Regions from separate parts of the Comamonas serinivorans genome, predicted to be linked through region 2. Evidence: predicted binding sites of a transcription regulator. Region 2 holds the regulator's gene; each other region holds the start of a gene.
The links. Region 2 encodes LexA, which represses DNA repair genes until DNA is damaged. Its sites were predicted from a motif close to ACTGTATNNNNATACAGT; they were not measured.

Region 1 (6,173 bases), 330 kb from region 2:
TGCGGGAGCGCTCGGTCATGCGCAGCAGGTATTCTGGCCGCTCGGTGTACCAGTCCTCGCGACTGCGCACCAGGTCGCCTTCGAGATCGGGCATGGCAAAGCCGCGGCGGATGCGCTCCCACAGGTCGTTGGGGGCTTCCAGGCGCGCCACGCCCTGGTGGTTCAACTGACCTGCCTCCAGCGGACCCATCTCTCCCGACGCCGGCTGGCTGGCCAGGCGCGTCGACTGAGCGGGCTTGCGGCTGCTTGCATCGGCGCTGGTGCCTGAGTTGTCCAGGGTGGCGCACCCCGTGGCCAATACCGACACGGCGAGCATCAAGGCCGACAGCGGGCGACGCGGCAGGGCGGACAGGCGTGTTGTACACGCGCGGCGCAGGGGCGAAAGCGATTCGTTCATGAAAAGTTGTTCTTCCATTCGCGCAGGGCGGCAAACACCGCCACCGTGTCATTTGGGCTCGCCATGGTGTCCAGACTCGCATGGGCTTGCACGGCTTGCGCCACCGAGTCCTGGCGGGCGCGTAAAAAGGGGTTGATGGCCCGCTCCAGGGCCATGGAGCTGGGCAGGGTCGGACGCCCGGCGGCCCGCAGGGCCTCACAGTGCGCCAGGTACTCGATCGTGTCGGCGTTGCCAGGTTCCACGGCGCGCGCAAATTTCAGGTTGGACAGCGTGTACTCGTGGGCCGCGCACACCTGGGTGTCGCCCGGCAGCGCGGCCAGCTGATCCAGGGAGTCCAGCATTTGCGCGGGCGTGCCCTCGAACAGGCGGCCACAGCCGCCCGAAAACAGCGTGTCGCCGCAGAACAGCAGAGGCTTGCCGCCCACGTCGCGGCACACGTAGGCGATGTGCCCCGCCGTGTGGCCCGGCACATCCAGAACCTGCCAGTTCAGGCCCAGGGCGTCCACGGTGTCACCGGCCTGCACCGGGGTGAAGGGCTGCGGGATGCGTTCACGGGCCGGGCCCCAGACTTGCGCGCCGGTGCTGTCCCTCAGCGTGGCCACGCCGCCGGTGTGATCGCCGTGGTGGTGCGTGACTAGAATGGCCGTCAACGTGAGGTGGCGCTCAGCCAGAGCGGCCTGCACGGGGGCCGCATCCCCGGGGTCGACGACCAAGGCGTGCTGGCCATCGTCCAGCAGCCACAGGTAGTTGTCGTTGAAGGCGGGCAGGGGGGTCAGTTGAAGGTGGCGCATGGGGATCGTGATGAAGGCTGCGTCAACCCAAGCTCACCGCTCGCCTCTGCACCGGCACATGAGGCCATGTGCGATGACGGCCGGCGCGCCTTGAAACTGCTGGCAGGTAACCGTTGGGCAATCCGCTGTGATTATAAGAACCGCCGCTTCCCTCCATGATTGGTATCTGACGCCACCGGGCCAATACCTGCGGGCCTGGGAAGAGGCGCAGCTGGATCAGGCCGTGGCCGACGCCTTTGGTTACCACGCGCTGCAAATCGGGGCCGCGCGTGTGGATGGCCTGCGGGCCAACCGCATGCCGCACCGCTGGCTCGCCATCGATGCCGGCGCCGCCCCCTGTGCGGGCGAGGGGCAGCCCCCCGCGCCCCCCGATGAGCAGCTGCGCACGCCAGCGGTCGGGCCGACCACCTTGCCTGATGCAGTGGCGACCGCGGCGTGCACCGCCAGGCCATCAGCCGCAGCCGGCAACTCGGCCGAACGCGAGACATCCGCTGCGCAACTGGTGCTCGATGCCCGCGCGCTGCCGTTTTTTGAGGAAAGCCTGGACCTGGTGGTGCTGCCCCACACGCTGGAGTTCAGCCCCGATCCGCACGCCTGCCTGCGCGAGGTGGCACGTGTGCTGGTCAACGAGGGCCGTGTGGTGATCTGTGGCATCAATCCGCTGAGCCTGTGGGCGGCGCGCCAGTGGCGGGGCCATGCCTGGCGGCGGCTGGGCGGCGGCGACCTGTACCTGCCCGAGCAAGGCGAGTTCATCGCCCCCTGGCGTGTGGCGGACTGGTTGCGCCTGTTGGGCTTTGCCGTGGGGCCGGTGCAATACGGCTGTCACCGCGCGGCCACGCGCAGTGCCAGCTGGCTGGCCCGCCTGGCCTGGATGGACCGCTGGGGCGAGCGCCTGTGGCCGGTGCTGGGGGCGGCCTACTGCGTGACGGCCATCAAGCGCAGCGCGGGCCCGACCTTGATCGGCAAGCCCTGGAAGGCGCTGGCCGCCAAGGGCGAGGCGGCCGTGGTGGCGCAGCGCACGCCCAGCGCACCGCGCGTGGCGCCGGCGCCCGGGCCGGCGCCTGCCACGGCCCGCACCCCGCCTTGATGCCTGGTGCGGTCGGGCGCAGGTCCGTGCGTCGCCAACTGCGCCACAATCGGCCGCTTTGCATCGGCGGCGCGGGGAGCGTCCGTCGATGCAGTGGCCATCAATTTCTTGAAACATGATTGTGTGGCTTCCATTGAATAGCATGAGGTAACGGCTTTGACTGCAAAAATGGATTCGGTGGTGATCTACACCGATGGCGCCTGCAAGGGCAACCCGGGCCCTGGCGGCTGGGGGGTGGTGTTGCGATCGGGGCCTTTCACCAAAGAGTTGTTTGGCGGCGAGGCCAACACCACCAACAACCGCATGGAGATGCAGGCCGTGATCGAGGCGCTGGCGGCCCTCAAGCGGCCTTGCCAGGTCAACCTCTACCTGGACAGCCAATACGTGCGCCAGGGCATCACCGAATGGGTGCGGGGCTGGAAGGCCAAGGGTTGGCGCACATCCACAGGCCAGCCGGTCAAGAACGTGGACCTGTGGCAGCGGCTGGACCAGCTCGTGTCCACCGGGCCGCACCAGATCACCTGGCACTGGGTCAAGGGCCACGCGGGCGACGAAGGCAACGAGCGCGCCGATGCCTTGGCGAACAAGGGCGTGGCCCTGGTTCGGGGTTGATGGATTTGGGCAGTATCATGCCATCGCCGTTTCATTTGAAACGAGAAATGACCAATACTGCCCTTCATTGGCTTGATGACGCCATCGAGGACGCATGGCCCTGCGAGGTGTTCACCCGGCGCCTTCTGCCGCCAGGGCCTGCTCAGGCCAGGCCCTCATCTGTATAAATACACAGGCATTGGCTGCTTGCCACGCTAAAATTGCCCCATGGTCAGCAACACGCAATCGATATCTCAGCCCGCCGCCACGAGCTATGGCGAGGGCTCCATCCGCGTTCTGAAGGGGCTGGAGCCCGTCAAGCAGCGGCCGGGGATGTACACGCGCACCGACAACCCGTTGCACATCATCCAGGAGGTGATCGACAACGCGGCCGATGAGGCGCTGGCCGGGTTTGGCAAGAAGATCAAGGTCACGCTGCACGCCGACGGGTCGGTCAGTGTGGAGGACGACGGGCGCGGCATCCCCTTTGGCCTGCACCCCGAAGAGCAGGCCCCCGTGGTCGAGCTGGTGTTCACGCGGCTGCATGCGGGCGGCAAGTTCGACAAAGGCCAGGGCGGGGCCTACAGCTTTTCGGGTGGCTTGCATGGCGTGGGCGTGTCGGTGACGAATGCCTTGTCCACACGGCTCGAGGTCGTGTCGCACCGCGAAGGTAAGCGGGCCGCCATCGTCTTTGCCGGCGGCGATGTGACCGAGCCGCTGGTGGTGCGGGCGCTGGAGGCTGGCGAGCGCAAGCAAGGCACCACCGTACGCGCCTACCCCGATGGCAAATACTTCGAGAGCAGCCAATACCCCATGCACGAGCTGCGCCACCTGCTGCGCAGCAAGGCGGTGCTCATGCCCGGCGTGTCGGTCACGCTGACGGACGAGAAAAGCCGCGACACCCAAACCTGGCAGTACAAGGGCGGCCTGCGCGACTACCTGATGCAGGAGCTGGCCAGCGACCCCGTGATCCCGGTGTTCGAGGGCAGCGGCTTTGCCGGCAAGAAGGACGACAACTTCGCCGAAGGCGAGGGCGCGGCCTGGTGCGTCGCCTTCACCGAAGACGGCGCCAACGTGCGCGAGAGCTACGTCAACCTGATCCCCACCACCGCCGGGGGCACCCACGACAGCGGCTTGCGCGACGGGCTGTTCCAGGCCGTGAAGAGCTTCATCGAGCTGCACAGCCTGCTGCCCAAGGGCGTGAAGCTGATGCCCGAGGACGTGTTCGCGCGGGCGAGCTACGTGCTGTCGGCCAAGGTGCTCGATCCGCAGTTCCAGGGCCAGATCAAGGAACGCCTGAACTCGCGCGACGCCGTGCGTCTGGTGTCCAGCTATGTGAAGCCGGCGCTCGAGCTGTGGCTGAACGAGCACGTCGAATGGGGCAAGAAGCTGGCGGAGCTGGCCATCAAGGCGGCGCAGACGCGCCAGCGGGCCGGCCAGAAGGTGGAAAAACGCAAAGGCAGCGGCGTGGCCGTGCTGCCGGGCAAGCTGACCGACTGCGAAAGCCGGGACATCGCGCTCAATGAGGTGTTCCTGGTCGAGGGCGACTCGGCCGGCGGCAGCGCCAAGATGGGGCGCGACAAGGAAACCCAGGCCGTGTTGCCGCTGCGCGGCAAGGTGCTGAACACCTGGGAGGTCGACCGCGACCGCCTGTTCGCCAACAACGAGATCCACGACATCTCGGTGGCCATCGGTGTCGATCCCCATGGCCCGCAGGACGAACCCGACCTGAGCGGGTTGCGCTACGGCAAGATCTGCATCCTTTCCGACGCGGACGTCGACGGCTCGCACATCCAGGTGCTGCTGCTGACGCTGTTCTTCCGCCACTTCCCCAAGCTGATCGAGGCCGGCCACATCCACGTGGCGCGCCCACCGTTGTTCCGCCTGAATGCGCCCGCGCGTGGCAAAAAGCCCGCGAGCAAGCAGTACGCGCTCGATGAGCGGGAGCTGGCGGCCATGATCGACAAGCTGCGCAAGGACGGCGTGCGCGAGGGCGCCTGGAGCGTGAGCCGCTTTAAGGGCCTGGGCGAAATGAACGCAGAGCAATTGTGGGAAACCACGCTGAATCCCGACACGCGCCGGCTGATGCCGGTCCAATTGGGCGCCATGGACGCGTTGCAGACCACGTCGCTGATGACGCAGCTCATGGGCAAGGGCGAGGCTTCGGCCCGGCGCGAGCTGATGGAGCTGCATGGCGATTCGGTCGAGGTGGACGTGTGAGCGATGGCCGGGCGGCATCGCGCATGTGCACGGGCGTCCTGAACAGGGGGCTTGGCATGATGGCAAGGTTTCGACGTGGCGCGCCAGGGGCGCGCCGGCAGGGCATGGTGCCGGCAGGCGAAGGTCTGCGCCGGCAACAGGCGCGGGCCGCTCATGCCCTGGAGCCCTGGCAGGCCGCCAGTCGCTTGCACGCGGTGACGCCTCTGGCAAGGCTGCAGCCTTCGATGGTTTGCATGAGCACCGAAGCCGGGCACCCTGCCGCAGGCCACATGCCGCGCTTGAGCTCCTCACGCGCGATCCACCGGCCTGGCTGGCGGGCGCGGTTGCGGGTGCGCTTGACGCACCTGGCGCTGGCTTTGGGGCTGACCGCCTGCACCGGCGTGGCCCATGCCGACCTCTGGGGCTTCGTCGACAGCGACGGTGTGCCGCATTTCGCGTCGCAGCAGCTCGACGAGCGCTATGAGCTGTTTTCCAAGACCCCGGCGCGGGCCGGTGTGGATGCCGGGCCGGGGGTGACGGTGGCGCTGCCGCGCAGCGACCGCGTGGGCGATCTGGCGGGGCCGGCCAGCACCACCGAAGGCCTGCAGGCGCGACCTGCCCAGGCGCGGCCCGCACAGGCCTTGACCCTGCCGCGGCACCTGGCCATGCTCGACCAGTTGCCGGGCTACAAGGCCAACCGCAAGCACCTTCAGGAAGCGGCCCGCGTGCACGGGGTGGACTACGCCTTGCTCAAGGCCGTGTCGGCGGCCGAATCGGGCTTCAACCCCGAAGCCGTGTCCCCCATGGGCGCCATCGGCCTGATGCAGGTGATGCCGGCCACCGCCGAGCGCTATGGCGTGGTGGGCGATGCCAAACGCACGGTGCAGGAGAAACTGACCGATCCGCGCATCAATGCGCGCACCGGCGCGCGCTACCTGGCTTACCTGCTCAAGCTGTTTCCCGGGCGCATCGACCTAGCGGTGGCGGCCTACAACGCGGGCGAGGGTGCCGTGGCGCGTTACAAGCGGCAGATTCCCCCGTTCAAGGAAACGCAAAACTACGTCAAGACCGTGCTGCAGCTGTATGCCGCCTTCAACCCCGACGCCGC
Region 2 (6,173 bases):
CGGTGGTGGGTCTCGAAAAGATGGGATCCATGACAAGCGGGCCTGAGAGGAATGCACAGATGTTATCTCTTGTTGCCAGATGTATCTCACCCGGGGCGAGCTCAGGACAAGAAATTGCGCTTCATCGACAATACCGGGATGCTCAAAGCCCCCGAATTGCTCCTGCCAGCGGGCTCGCTGGACAAAATGCGTGCCGCCTACGACTTTGGCGCCGACGCCATCTATGCCGGCCAGCCCCGCTATTCCCTGCGCGCGCGCAACAACGAATTCCGCCTGGAGCAGATCGCTCAAGGCATTGCCGAAGCCCACGCACGCGGCAAGAAGTTCTTCGTCACCAGCAACCTGATCGCCCACAACGACAAGGTTCGCACCTACATCCGCGACATTGAGCCCGTGATGGCGCTCAAACCCGATGCCTTCATCATGGCCGACCCCGGCCTGATGATGATGGTCAAGGACAAGTGGCCCGAGGCCGAGATCCACCTCTCGGTGCAGGCCAACACCACCAACTGGGCGACGGTGAAGTTCTGGCAGAAGGCCGGTGTCTCGCGCATCATCCTCTCGCGCGAGCTGAGCCTGGACGAGATCGAGAAGATCCGCCAGGAATGCCCCGACATGGAGATCGAGGTCTTCGTGCACGGTGCCTTGTGCATCGCCTACTCGGGCCGCTGCCTGCTGTCGGGCTACTTCAACCGCCGCGATCCCAATCAGGGCACCTGCACCAACGCCTGCCGCTGGGAATACAAGACACACGAGGCGGCCGTGGACCCGAACACCGGCGAAGCACTGGCCACCTCGCTAGAACAGGGCTTCAACTTCGACAAGGCCCGCGAGGAAGCCGATGCGCAGTTCAGCACCTGCGGCAATGGCGAGCGCCACCCCCAGGCCGACCAGGTCTACCTCATCGAGGAAATCGGCCGGCCCGGCGAGCACATGCCCATCATGGAAGACGAGCACGGCACCTACATCATGAACTCCAAGGACCTGCGTGCCGTGGAGCACGTGGAGCGCCTGGTGAAGATCGGCGTCGATTCGCTCAAGATCGAGGGCCGCACCAAGAGCCTGTACTACGTGGCGCGCACGGCACAGGTTTACCGCCGCGCCATCGACGACGCGGTGGCCGGCAGGCCGTTCAACCCGAACCTCATCACCGAGCTCGAGGGACTGGCCAACCGTGGCTACACCGGCGGCCTGCTGGAGCGGCGCCCCGCGAACGACTACCAGAATTACGAAACCGGCCACAGCGTGCTGCAGCGCAGCCACTTTGTCGGCGAAGTGCGCAGCGCGCGCGATGATGGCTGGGTCGAGATCGAGGCCAAGAACCGCTTTGCCGTGGGCGACACCATCGAGGTCATCCACCCCAGCGGCAACCGCACCTTGACCATCACCGAGATGCACAACGCCGACGGCCAGTCGGTGGACGTCGCCCCCGGCAACCCGCACCGCGTCTGGTTGCCCATCCCCGGCCCCACTCAAGGGGCCTTGATTGCTCGCTTGCTGCAGCCCACGCCGTGACCGTGCGGTGCGCCGCCCGGCGCACCCACCTGCCTCTCATCGCAAACTTTCACACTGGTTACACAGTGAGACATTTTTGCGGAATAATTCTGGCTCCCACGCCTCCCCAAGCCGTCGCACGGTGCACAGCAGGAGCGTGGGCTGAGCATGTCCAGCATTGTTTGCCCCCATTGCGCAGCAGAGAACCGCGGCAACGCCAAGTTCTGCAGCTCCTGCGCCAAGCTGATGGTCGACCTGAACACGGGCGAGCTGCTGCCCGCCCGCAAGCGTCGCCGCCGCCGTCGCATCGACGTCCACACACCCCGAACCGGCCTGCTGCGGCCCGCATCCGCAGCCCTGGTCGTCGGCGTGTTGGCGCTGGGTTGCGCCTGGTGGTATTTCACCGAAGACGCGGCACGCCAGACCTCGGCCCAGCAGGCGACCGGCAGCTTCCAGCCCCACACGCCCACGGCGAGTGCGGCGCTGCCCGATGCGGTGAGCGTGCGGGAGGCAGCCGCCACGCCGCCCGCGCCCGCATTGGCCGAGTTTCCGAGCTACGTGCCCGTGGCGACGGCGCCACCGTCCCTCGCGTCGGCACCGGTCGCCGCAGCCGCTGCCAGCCATCCTTCCCCGGTCAAGCCTGCGCCCGCCCCCAAACCCAAGGCCAAACCCAAAGAGGTCAAACCGCAGCGCCCAGAGCCCCCACCGGCACCGCGCGTGGCTGAAGCGCCCCCCCCTGTTGCCGCTGCGGACCCCACGCCCGCTCCGCCACCCAGACCATCGCCCGAGCAAGCCTGCCAGGGACAAGCGTTTCTGGCGCGGGCCGCCTGCATGCAAAGCCAATGTTCCGCGAACAGCAGCCACCCGCAGTGCAGGCGCATGCGCGAGCAGCAGGATGCCCTGCGCCGCGGCAGCGGCGGTGGTTGATCGCGCAGTGATGGCGGCTGATCACCCAAAGCAGTATCCAGCCATTGCCGATCATGTGAAATCGGCGACAAGTCGCTACTCCTAGCAACCTGACCCGACCGACGGCCAACCGCCGCAATTCCTCGATCAAGCAACCTACGCCATGGGCTTGGCGCCGGACGCGGCGGGCCGGCCCCATCGAGGCCGGCGCTGCCTCAGCCCAGGGCCAGCTGCATCAAGGCCAGGCTGATGCGCGCCTTGCGCGGCGTCAGGTCCAGGGCCGACCACCCGGCCTGTTCGGTCAAGGGCATGCCCGCCATCTCGCAGGCACTGCACAGCACCCAGGGCACGGACTCAGGCAAGCTCGCCAGCACCGGCAGCCAATCGCGATGCACCGTGCCAGACCCGGTGCCGGCAACCACCAGGCCTTGCACACCCGCGTCGACCAACGCCCGCAGGCTGCGCGCATCGGCCAGGGCAGCGCTGTGCACCACCGCCACCCAGGGCCAGTCCCGCCTCAGCAGCGCTTGGTGGACCTGCGTGCGCAGCTGCTCAGGCCACGGCGGCGACAGCAGCGTGCGCCACAGCGACTCACCGACAGCAGAAGCCTCGTTCAAGCCAGAATCCACCGCGGGCCGGATCGGCTCACGAAACCAATGCACCTGGCCGTTGTTCACGGCGCCCAAGGCGCCGGCCTGGCCTGAGCCAAAGGCGTCCACGGCCCAGCCATGCTGCTTGCGCACCCCGCGGGCCCCGTGCACCTGCCCGGCGCACACCACCAACACCCCGCGGTGCCCCGCCCCGCCGTCGCGCGCCACGGCCAGCGCGTCACGCCAGTTGCCCGGCCCGTCGGGCGCGGGGTGATCGGCGGGCCGCATCGCACAGGTCAACACCACGGGCTTGCCCGAAGATGCGAACAGGCTGTGTAGCAACCAGGCCGTGTCCTCCAGGGTGTCGCTGCCATGCGTGATGACCACGCCGGCCACCTCATCACGCCCCAGGGCCTGCGCCACCTGCACCGTCAGCTGCCGCCACACCGCCAGGTCCATGTCCTTGCTGTCGATGTGCGCCACATCGACGCGCTCCAGGTCGGCGCCTTCGGGCAACAGCTGGGCCAAGGGCAAGGCGCCAGCCCGATACGTGCCCGGTGGACCGGCGGTCTGCAGGCCGGCAATCGTGCCACCCGTGCCCAACACCACGATTTTTGTTGCTGGCTCTTGCATCGTTCAGAAAACTGGATAAAAATACATGCACTGTATGAACAACCAGTAGCATTCCTCTGAATGCCAACCCGACCGGAGTCTACGCATGCCCAGCACGCCCAAGCTCACCACCCGTCAGCAACAGGTCCTCGAACTCGTGCGCAACAACATCGCACGCACCGGTGCGCCACCCACACGCGCCGAAATTGCGGCTGCGCTGGGGTTCAAATCGGCCAACGCCGCGGAAGAGCACCTGCAGGCCCTGGCCCGCAAAGGCGTGATCGAGCTGGTCAGTGGCACCTCGCGCGGCATCCGGCTCAAGAACTGGACCGGCAGCAGCGGCAAAGATGTGCGCCAAGCCACCCTGCCCGGCCTGAACCAGCTGTCGCTGCCGCTGGTGGGCCGCGTGGCGGCGGGCTCGCCCATCCTGGCGCAAGAGCACGTCGATCAGACCTACGTGGTCGAATCCAGCCTGTTCGCCCAAAAGCCCGACTACCTGCTGCGCGTGCGCGGCATGTCCATGCGCGATGCCGGCATCCTCGATGGTGACCTGCTCGCCGTCAGCGCCACGCGCGAAGCCCGCAACGGGCAAATCATCGTCGCCCGACTGGGCGAAGAGGTCACCGTCAAGCGGTTTCACCGCAACCACGACGTCATCGAGTTGCATGCCGAGAACCCCGACTACGCCACCATCGTGGTGCACGCGGGCGAGCCCTTCGAGATCGAAGGGCGCGCGGTCGGCCTCATTCGCAACGCCATCAGTTTGTAGTTTTCCGCTCGCCACAAGGTGGCAGGCGTGGCAAGACGCTGGGGCTCCGGGCCACGGCGGGGCACTCCTGTGCCCATGCAACCCTGTGTGGCGAGATCCCTGGTCAATCCTGCCGTCAGTTTCACGAGGTTCCCGATGAAGGCTGATGACACTGTTTGGACAACACACCCCGCTCGTTCGCAGCACGCCCTGGCCCACGCTGGCATCTGGCTGGAACAGGCCGTCTCGGGCCTGAGCCAACTCTCGGCCCGCCTGCATGGCCCCAGCCGGCAACTGGCGCAAGGCATGCGCCTGTGCTCTCAGGCCATGCCGCGCATGGCCCACCGCATGCAACAAGGGGTGCGCACGCTCACGCAACGCAACGACGCACTCACGCTGCAGGCGTGGCAAAACCCTGCGCACAGCGTGCCGGCTGCGGCCGCCATGCCACCCGGGTTGGATGCGGAGCCACCCCGCCCCTCAGCAGGTGACACCCCCAAAGCCCTGCTCCGCTCCATCCGTTGGGTGGACGGAGACGGCAGCCAGGGCCTGGTGCGCCTGCGCCTGTCGGGTCGCTTGAGCGACGTGTGCGACGAACTCGAGCGCCTCGCCGCCATGGAGTCCTGACTCGCTCAGGAGCCGCCCCTGCATCGGGGCGGTCACTGGCCGTCGGCCGTGACGCTGGTCGAGCTAGTCAGCTTGCCAAGTTGACCCAGGCACCGTTCATGAGGGTCGAGGCGACCAGGTTCACCGCGGTGTCCAGGCCAGGCGCGACATGGGCATCGTCCGCAAGCTGGCGGCATCGCCCGTCGATGGTGCTGGCCGAAACGCCCAGGCGCACCTCGGTGCGCCTACCCCAGCAGCTCCACCATTTTCTTGGCCCAGGTATTCACCTCTGCCGTATTGACACCCTCAATTTCAAAACGGTACTCGGGGGGGGCAGGTTCGCTGTCCACCGTCAGGTCCCGCGTGGGCTGCTGGTAGATGCTGCCCCCTGCCACCTGCTGGCCCACGGCTTCGCGCAGGCGGCTCATGAGGTTGCCTGCGTGTCACCCAGCACGCCCTGCGGGCGCAGGTTCACCACCACACTGCCCTGGTTGAGCAGTGCCATTGGCCTCATCCACACCCACGACGGACGACGCGCTTTGTGTGGCGGCATCGTCTATTACCACCCGCACCACGCGTGATGTTCAGCAGTGCGACTGCAAAAGGTTGTAGGTCGAGGGTTGGGCTCGGTACTTCGGTCCATGCGTCGGGGTCACGACTGCGTGCCATCGGTTGCCAACCCGCAGTTGCTTGCAGAATGAAGGGTATCCAGCCATGCTCGATGTCTATTCATCAACCACAAACCGATACTCCACGCCTTGAGATGCAGCATCCCTGGTCAACAGGCTGCACCATGGTGTGCAACTTGGCCGGAGAAACGGACGCGCAAGCCGATTTCCAGCCGGCGGCCAGGCACGACTGCCGGATGAGGGGCCGCCGCGAGGGTGTGCGCGCAGGCCTGAGGGGTTGGCCGTGAGGTATGCCCCTGTGCCTGGCCTCAAGTCTGGCGGCTGGGCGCTTCGCCGCGCACGGTCGCGCCGTTCACAGCACGATGCGGCGGTAGTCGGCCAGCAGCTGGCCCAGGTAAGCGTTGAAGCGTGCGGCGGCGGCACCGTCGATGACGCGGTGGTCGTACGACAGCGACAGGGGCAGCATCAGGCGCGGCACGAAGGCCTTGCCGTCCCACACGGGCTGCATGCTGCTCTTGGACAGGCCCAGGATGGCGACCTCAGGTGCATTGACGATGGGCGTGAAGTGCGTGCCCCCGATGCCCCCCA
Region 3 (6,173 bases), 1.8 Mb from region 2:
GTGGCGCTCGCGCAGGCGTTCGGCCACGCGCTGCAGGTAGTCGAAGCTGCTGAAAAAGCACAGGTAGTTGCCCGGTGCACGGGCGTGCTGCTGCGCCACGAGGTCGGCGATGGGGGTGAGCGATTGCGCGCGATCGGCCCAGCGCGTCGAGACCTCGCGCACCACGTGCACCTGCAGCTGGTCGGCCGCGAAGGGCGTGTCGATGTCGACCTGCGCCGTGGTCGGCGGCAGGCCCAGCAGGTCGCGGTAGAAGGCCGGCGGGTTCAGCGTGCCCGAGAACAGCACCGTGGCTTGCGCGCTGGCGTGCCGGGGCGCCAGGTGCGGCGCGGGGATGACGTTGCGGATGCCGAGCACGGCGCTGGCGCGGGCGTGCGGCCGATCGGTAGCGCGCGCGGGCAGGCGGGCGATGTCGAACAGCGCGTGGGGGCCGAACTGCTCGGCAAGCTGCAGCAGCTGCAGGGCCTCGAAATGCAGGGCCAGCAGGTCCTCGCCCAGCGCCTGAAGGCCTGCATCCTGGGCCTGGCCAACGGCCTGGGTGACGCGCTGCAGCGCCGTCAGCAGCGTGGGCGGCACGGCGTCCAGCACGGCGTAGTCGGCGGTCTGCGTGCTGGCCAGGGCCGTGCAGCAGCGCCGCAGGCGGTCCAGCGCCGTCCGCACCGGGCCGGTGGCCTGCTGGCGGGCGGCGGCCAGCGTGAAGGGCGACAGCTCGGCGCTGTACATGCGGCGCGCGCGGTCGACCAGGTTGTGCGCCTCGTCCACCAGCACGCCGACCCGCCAGCCTTGCTCGCGCGTGAGCGCGTGCAGCAGGGCGCTGCTGTCGTAGTAGTGGTTGTAGTCGCCGACGACGACGTCGCTCCAGCGCACCAGCTCCTGGGCCAAGTAATAGGGGCAGATGCCGTGCGCCAGGGCCAGGGTGCGCACGCTGGCCGGGTGCCAGTCGGCCAGGGCCGGCGCGGCGGCGCGTGCGGCCGGCAGCCGGTCGAAAAAGCCCCGCGCCAGCGGGCACGACTCGCCATGGCAGGCCTTGTCGGGGTGCTCGCAGGCCTTGTCACGCGCCAGCAGGGCGAGCACGCGCAGGCGGGGCGCAGCGGGCGCGAGGGGTGGGTCGTCAGCGGGGCAGGCCGCTGCGTCCGGCGCGGCATCGGGCGCGGCATCGGATGGTGTGGCGGATGCCGCATCGGACGACACGGTGGCACAGGCGGGCGACGGCGCGGGCTCGTTCGTCCAGGGCGGTGGTTGCAGCTGGGCCAGCGCGCGCAGCGCCACGCCCTGGCCCGTGCCTTTGGCGGTCAGGAAGAACAGCTTGTCCAGCCCTTGATGCGCCATGGCCTTGAGCATGGGGAACACCGTGCCCAGCGTCTTGCCGATGCCGGTGGGCGCCTGGGCCATGAGGCATGCCCCGTTGCCCGTTTGTGCACCCTGGCGCGCAGCGCGATACACCGCCACGGACAGCTCGCGTTGCCCGCTGCGGAAGTCGCCGTGCGGAAAGGCCAGACCGGCCATGGCGGCGTCGCGGCCCAGCCGGTGCGCGGCCTCGGCGCGGGCCCAGCTCAGGTAGCGCTGGCACAGCTGGTCGAAGTGCGCCTGCAGCTCGGCGGCGGTGCAGTCTTCGGTGAGCACCGTTTTTGCATCGGTGTCGACGTTGACGTAGACCAGCGCCACACGCAGCCGCGTCAGCCCTCGCGCCTGGCAGAGCAGGTGGCCATAGGTGCGGGCCTGGGCCTGATGCAGGGCGCGGTGGTGGTCACGTACGCCGTCCAGCTGGCCGCGGTAGGTCTTGATCTCTTCCAGCTGCCCCGCCTCGGGGTCGAAGCCGTCGGCGCGGCCCCGCACCTGCAGCGCGTCCTGGTACAGACCGGACAGGGTGACCTCGGTTTCGTAGCCGGGCGCGCGGCGCGAGCGCACCCGCGCGTGGCCGGCCATGCCCTCCAGCGCCGAGGGCGCGGGCGTGAAGCGCAGGTCGAGGTCGCCCGATCGCGCGGCGAACTCGCACAGCGCGCGCACGGCCACGGTCGCCGGGTTCATGGCAGGGCCTCGCGCCGGGCTGCGGGTGTGGTGACGGCCGTGGCGATGCGGGCCCGGCGTGTTGCAGGGCTGGGGGGCGCCGAAGCCGCAACGCCTGGCGTGGGCGGCAGCGGCGATGGCGGCAGCGCTGGTGCCCTTGACGACAAGGGCCAGGGCGCGTCGGCCCAGGCGGCATTGAGGTGCTCGTTCCCGGCCTCATCCCGGCCGCGCGGCGCAGCCTGGGTCACCTGAGGGGCGGCTTCGGCGGGGTCGCGGTCGGCGTCGTCTTCCCAACACACGTGGCAGACCTGCACGGGCAGGCCATGGGCCTCGAAATGGCGCAGCCAGCGCAGTTGGTTGTCCTGCAGCTTGTCGCCCGGGCCCTTGACCTCGACCAGGGCGTAGCGGCGCTCGGCGGGCCAGAAGCGCACCAGGTCCGGAAAGCCGGAGCGGTTGACCGTGACGTCTTGCAGCAAGCGCGTGAACACCACCTTCAGGTGCGCCGCGGGGATGCAGTGCAGCGCCAGCGCCAGCAGGTCGTCGGTCACCGCGCCCCAGTGCACGAACGGCGACTGCAGGCCCTGCTTGGCGGCATGGCGTGCGCGGATCAGCGCGGCGTGTGAACCGTCGTCCAGGGCCGCCAGGCAGCGCGCGAATTCGGACGCGCGGCGGGTCGCGAAGTCGGCGGCGCTCAGGTCGGCCGGGCCGGCTTGGAACGGGTGGAAGAACGCACCCGGCACCGGCGCAAAAATCGCCGGCCAGCACAGCAGGCCAAACAGCGCATTGAACAGCGTGTTCTCGACGTAGTGCACCGGCGCCTCGTCGCGGTGCCAGTGCCGGCAGACCACCACCTCCACAGCCTGAGGCGTGGCCGGGCGGGGCAGGCACAGCGCGATGCGGGGCGGCAGGTCGGGCCCACCTGTGCACCCGTCGGCTGGCTGCTCGGGCGCCGCTGACGCGGGCGGTGGGCCGGACGTGGCGCTGCCGCGCTGACGCGTCGGCGCAGGCAAGCGGGCCCGGTCCGCCGCGCGGCTTACCGGCAGCCCCAGCTGGCGCTGCAGGCGCGGCAGCATGCGGGCCACGCGCTGGCGTTCGGCTTCGTCTTCGGGCGCGGCCTGCGCGGCCGAGGCCAGGGCCAGCGCCGCGTTGAACTCGCCCAGGCGTTCGTGCACGCGCATGCGGCGGTGGCGGGCGCCCGGGTGGCTGCTTTGCGCGTAGGCGCGGAGCGCGAGCGGCCAGTCCTGGCGCCGTTCGCAGGCCTGGCCGACTTGCCACAAGGCCTTGGCGCGCCGGCGTTCCAGCCACACGTTGTCGCTGCCACAGGTGGCCAGGCGCTGCAGCACGGCATCGGGGTCGGCGCCATCGGCCAGGTCTTGCCGACACGCGGCCATGGTCAGGTAGCGGTCCACGTCGGCGGGCGACTGGAAGGCGCGCGAGGCGGCGTCGAAGGCCACGGTTTCGTGGCGAAAAATGCCCAGGTCGGCCAGCACAAAGGCCGACCAGTCCTGGTGCAGGTTGCCGAAGAACATCAGGCGCAGGCGCTCGCACAGCGCGTCCGTCATCAGGCGCCAGACCGGCTCGGTGGCCTGCGGGTGCCAGTCGGCGTAGGTCTGCGTGTGGTCGGCGGCCACGCCGGCCTGCGCTTGCCAGGCCTGCAGCAGCTCGGCTTTTCGCAGCCGTGCCGCGCCGCTCACGGTGCCCAGCAGCGGCAGCAGTTCGGCCTTGGTGTGCAGGGCGAACAGCTCGTCCAGCCGCATGGGGGCGTCGGCCGACAGCCAGCCCTGCCGCAGCAGCGGCGCGGCGGCGGCGCCCAGGTCGGGGATTTCGGCATAGACCAGCCGGCTGGCCCGGAACCAGGGGCCGCGCCGCATCACCAGGCGCACCAGCAGGGCCTGCGCGGACTCCGGCAGCGTGTGGAACTGCTGGATGAAGCCGTGTTCGTCGGGCTGCAGCACGTCCGCATACCGGTCGGCCAGCCAGGCCAGCGCCTGCCTGAAGTGGTGCAGGTAATAGAGCGCCTGAGACGGAGGCCGGGTGAACGGCGTCGTCGGGGCGGGGCGGGGCGGCGGCAAGCTCATGAATCGGCCCCAGCGCGCCATGAGAGCTGTGAATGCATACAGTCAATGTACACCGTCTGGCGTGGGCGCGCTGGCGGCGGTGTCGGCCGGTTCGGAGCCCGGGCTGACGCAGCAGGCTGATCCGACCCGGCGTCGCGGCTTTCAGCGTGTGGGCCGGCTCGAACGACCAGGATGGGCGAGCTGGAGCGCGGGCGATCCACCGTGGTGGCCTGCCGGTCCACGGCTTCGGCGATCTCACACCGGCCAGGGTCCCAGGGCCGCTGCACCCCAGGCCAGACAGGCCGTTGAACACCTGCCAGCTGGCCCCGACCGCATCACCCCGGGCTTTCCCTGCCCAACCGGTGTCGCCGATTGCTTTTTCAGTCGGCCTGCGGCCCAATTGAAAATGTAATACCTAAGTATTTATTGTGAATTCATGTAAATGAATCACACGCCAGAACCTCGTCCCACGCCACGCCTTGATCGGAGACCTTCATGCACGCCTGTTGCCAGCACCTGCTCTCCCGCCGCGCGCTCCTGCGCTGGACCACGCTGGCGCCCGCCGTGAGCCTGGGGCTGATGCCCCGCGCGCACGCCGCCACGACGGAGGCCCTGCTGCTCAGCTGCATGGACTTCCGCCTGATGGACGACATCGAGCGCTACATGCACGCCCGCGGGCTGCGCGAGAAGTACGACCACATCGTGCTGGCCGGGGCCTCGCTGGGGGCCGTGACGGACCGGTTTCCGGCCTGGAACAAGACCTTCTGGGACCACCTGGGCCTGGCGATTCAGCTGCACCAGATCGAACGCGTCATCGTGATCGACCACCGCGACTGCGGGGCCTACCGGATGATCGTGGGCGAGGCGCACGCCAGCAGCCGCGCCAGCGAGACCGCCGCGCATGGCGTGCAACTGCGCCGGCTGCGCGAGGCCATCGGCGAGCGCCACCGCCACCTGGCGGTCGAAACACTGCTGATGTCGCTCGACGGCAGCATCGAAGTCGTGGGCTGATCGCCGCGACGCTCGCGGCTGCCGCGTCGGCTGGCTGTGGCCCGCGAGCAGCCGCCCCGAAGCCGGACACCCGGGCGTGGCCCAGGGCCGTGCCAGCCTCACCACGCGTCGGCTTCCGGCGCACCGGCAACGCCCGGGATGCCGGCCCGCGCGCAGGGGTGTGAATGTCGGCCTCCCCCACGTTGCGCCGCGCATGCACGTCCGTGGTGTCGCTGCCCTGGTCGGCCGATTCCAGCCCCGCGATGAGCCTAGCAAGTCGGACTCGCTCATTGGTCGTCTGGCTTCCAACCCTGAGCGCTTTCGCACGATCTCCGAAGTGCTGAAGTCAGCGGTCCCCTGGCATCTGGCGGCGGCCGATGGCGGTGAACCCGGGGCTCTGCGACACTGCGGCGTTCGTGCGCCGGACCGGCCCGGCGCGGCGAACCCCGTTTCCATTCACGCAAGGAGTTTTCATGGGCAAGCCCAACATCGGTTTCGTCGTCGGCAGTGCCAGCGCATCCTCGATCAACCGCCAATTGGCTCAGGGTCTGATGAAGCTGATCGCGCCCGAGGCCAACGCCAGCCTCATCGAGATCGCTCACCTGCCGCTGTACAACCGCGACGACGACGCGGCTTATCCGGCGGTGTTCCAGGCGCTCAAGGACCAGGTGAAGGCGCAGGACGGCATCGTCTTCGTCACGCCCGAGCAAAACCGCTCCGTGCCGGCGCTGCTCAAGAACGCGCTCGACGCCGGTAGCCGCCCTTATGGCCAGGGTGCCTGGAACGGCATTCCTGCGGCGGTCATCGGCACCTCGCCGGGCGCTGCGGCCACGGCCATGGCCCAGCAGCACCTGCGCAACATCCTGGTGTTCCTCGACATGCCCGTCATGGCCCAGCCCGAGGGGTTCATCCGCTGGAGCGACGGCCTGATTGACGCGCAGGGCGAGATCGGCGAGGCCAGCCGCAAGTTCCTGCAGGGCTACATGAGCCAGTTCCTGGCCTGGGTGCAGGTGCACCGCAAGGCCTGATGGCGCGCGTGGGTGCTCATTGATTGGGCAGTATGCCCCCATTTCCGTTCATATTTGAATGGAAATGGGGATATACCCCGATAAAACGTCTTGC

Region 1: CCO03_RS09775 (DNA topoisomerase IV subunit B) is a predicted target of LexA. The motif match lies at 3,046-3,063, and genes of this name have one in related genera.
Region 3: CCO03_RS16035 (VRR-NUC domain-containing protein) is a predicted target of LexA. The motif match lies at 4,108-4,125, and genes of this name have one in related genera.

Annotation. Positions count from the first base shown of each region.
Region 1 covers NZ_CP021455.1:2,284,359-2,290,531, forward strand. Annotated here, with positions in the region: gene CCO03_RS09755 (transglycosylase SLT domain-containing protein) at 1-316, opposite strand, end outside; gene gloB (hydroxyacylglutathione hydrolase) at 394-1,188, opposite strand; gene CCO03_RS09765 (class I SAM-dependent methyltransferase) at 1,319-2,275, shown strand; gene rnhA (ribonuclease HI) at 2,444-2,887, shown strand; gene CCO03_RS09775 (DNA topoisomerase IV subunit B) at 3,095-5,086, shown strand; gene CCO03_RS09780 (lytic transglycosylase domain-containing protein) at 5,320-6,173, shown strand, end outside.
Region 2 covers NZ_CP021455.1:1,954,819-1,960,991, reverse strand. Annotated here, with positions in the region: gene CCO03_RS08295 (tetratricopeptide repeat protein) at 1-31, opposite strand, end outside; gene trhP (prephenate-dependent tRNA uridine(34) hydroxylase TrhP) at 139-1,515, shown strand; gene CCO03_RS08285 (zinc ribbon domain-containing protein) at 1,663-2,421, shown strand; gene CCO03_RS08280 (asparaginase) at 2,616-3,623, opposite strand; gene lexA (transcriptional repressor LexA) at 3,709-4,371, shown strand; gene CCO03_RS08270 (hypothetical protein) at 4,507-4,977, shown strand; gene CCO03_RS08265 (hypothetical protein) at 5,202-5,384, opposite strand; gene aceF (dihydrolipoyllysine-residue acetyltransferase) at 5,938-6,173, opposite strand, start outside.
Region 3 covers NZ_CP021455.1:3,757,628-3,763,800, reverse strand. Annotated here, with positions in the region: gene CCO03_RS16040 (ATP-dependent DNA helicase) at 1-2,025, opposite strand, end outside; gene CCO03_RS16035 (VRR-NUC domain-containing protein) at 2,022-4,082, opposite strand; gene CCO03_RS16030 (carbonic anhydrase) at 4,557-5,072, shown strand; gene CCO03_RS16025 (NADPH-dependent FMN reductase) at 5,525-6,079, shown strand.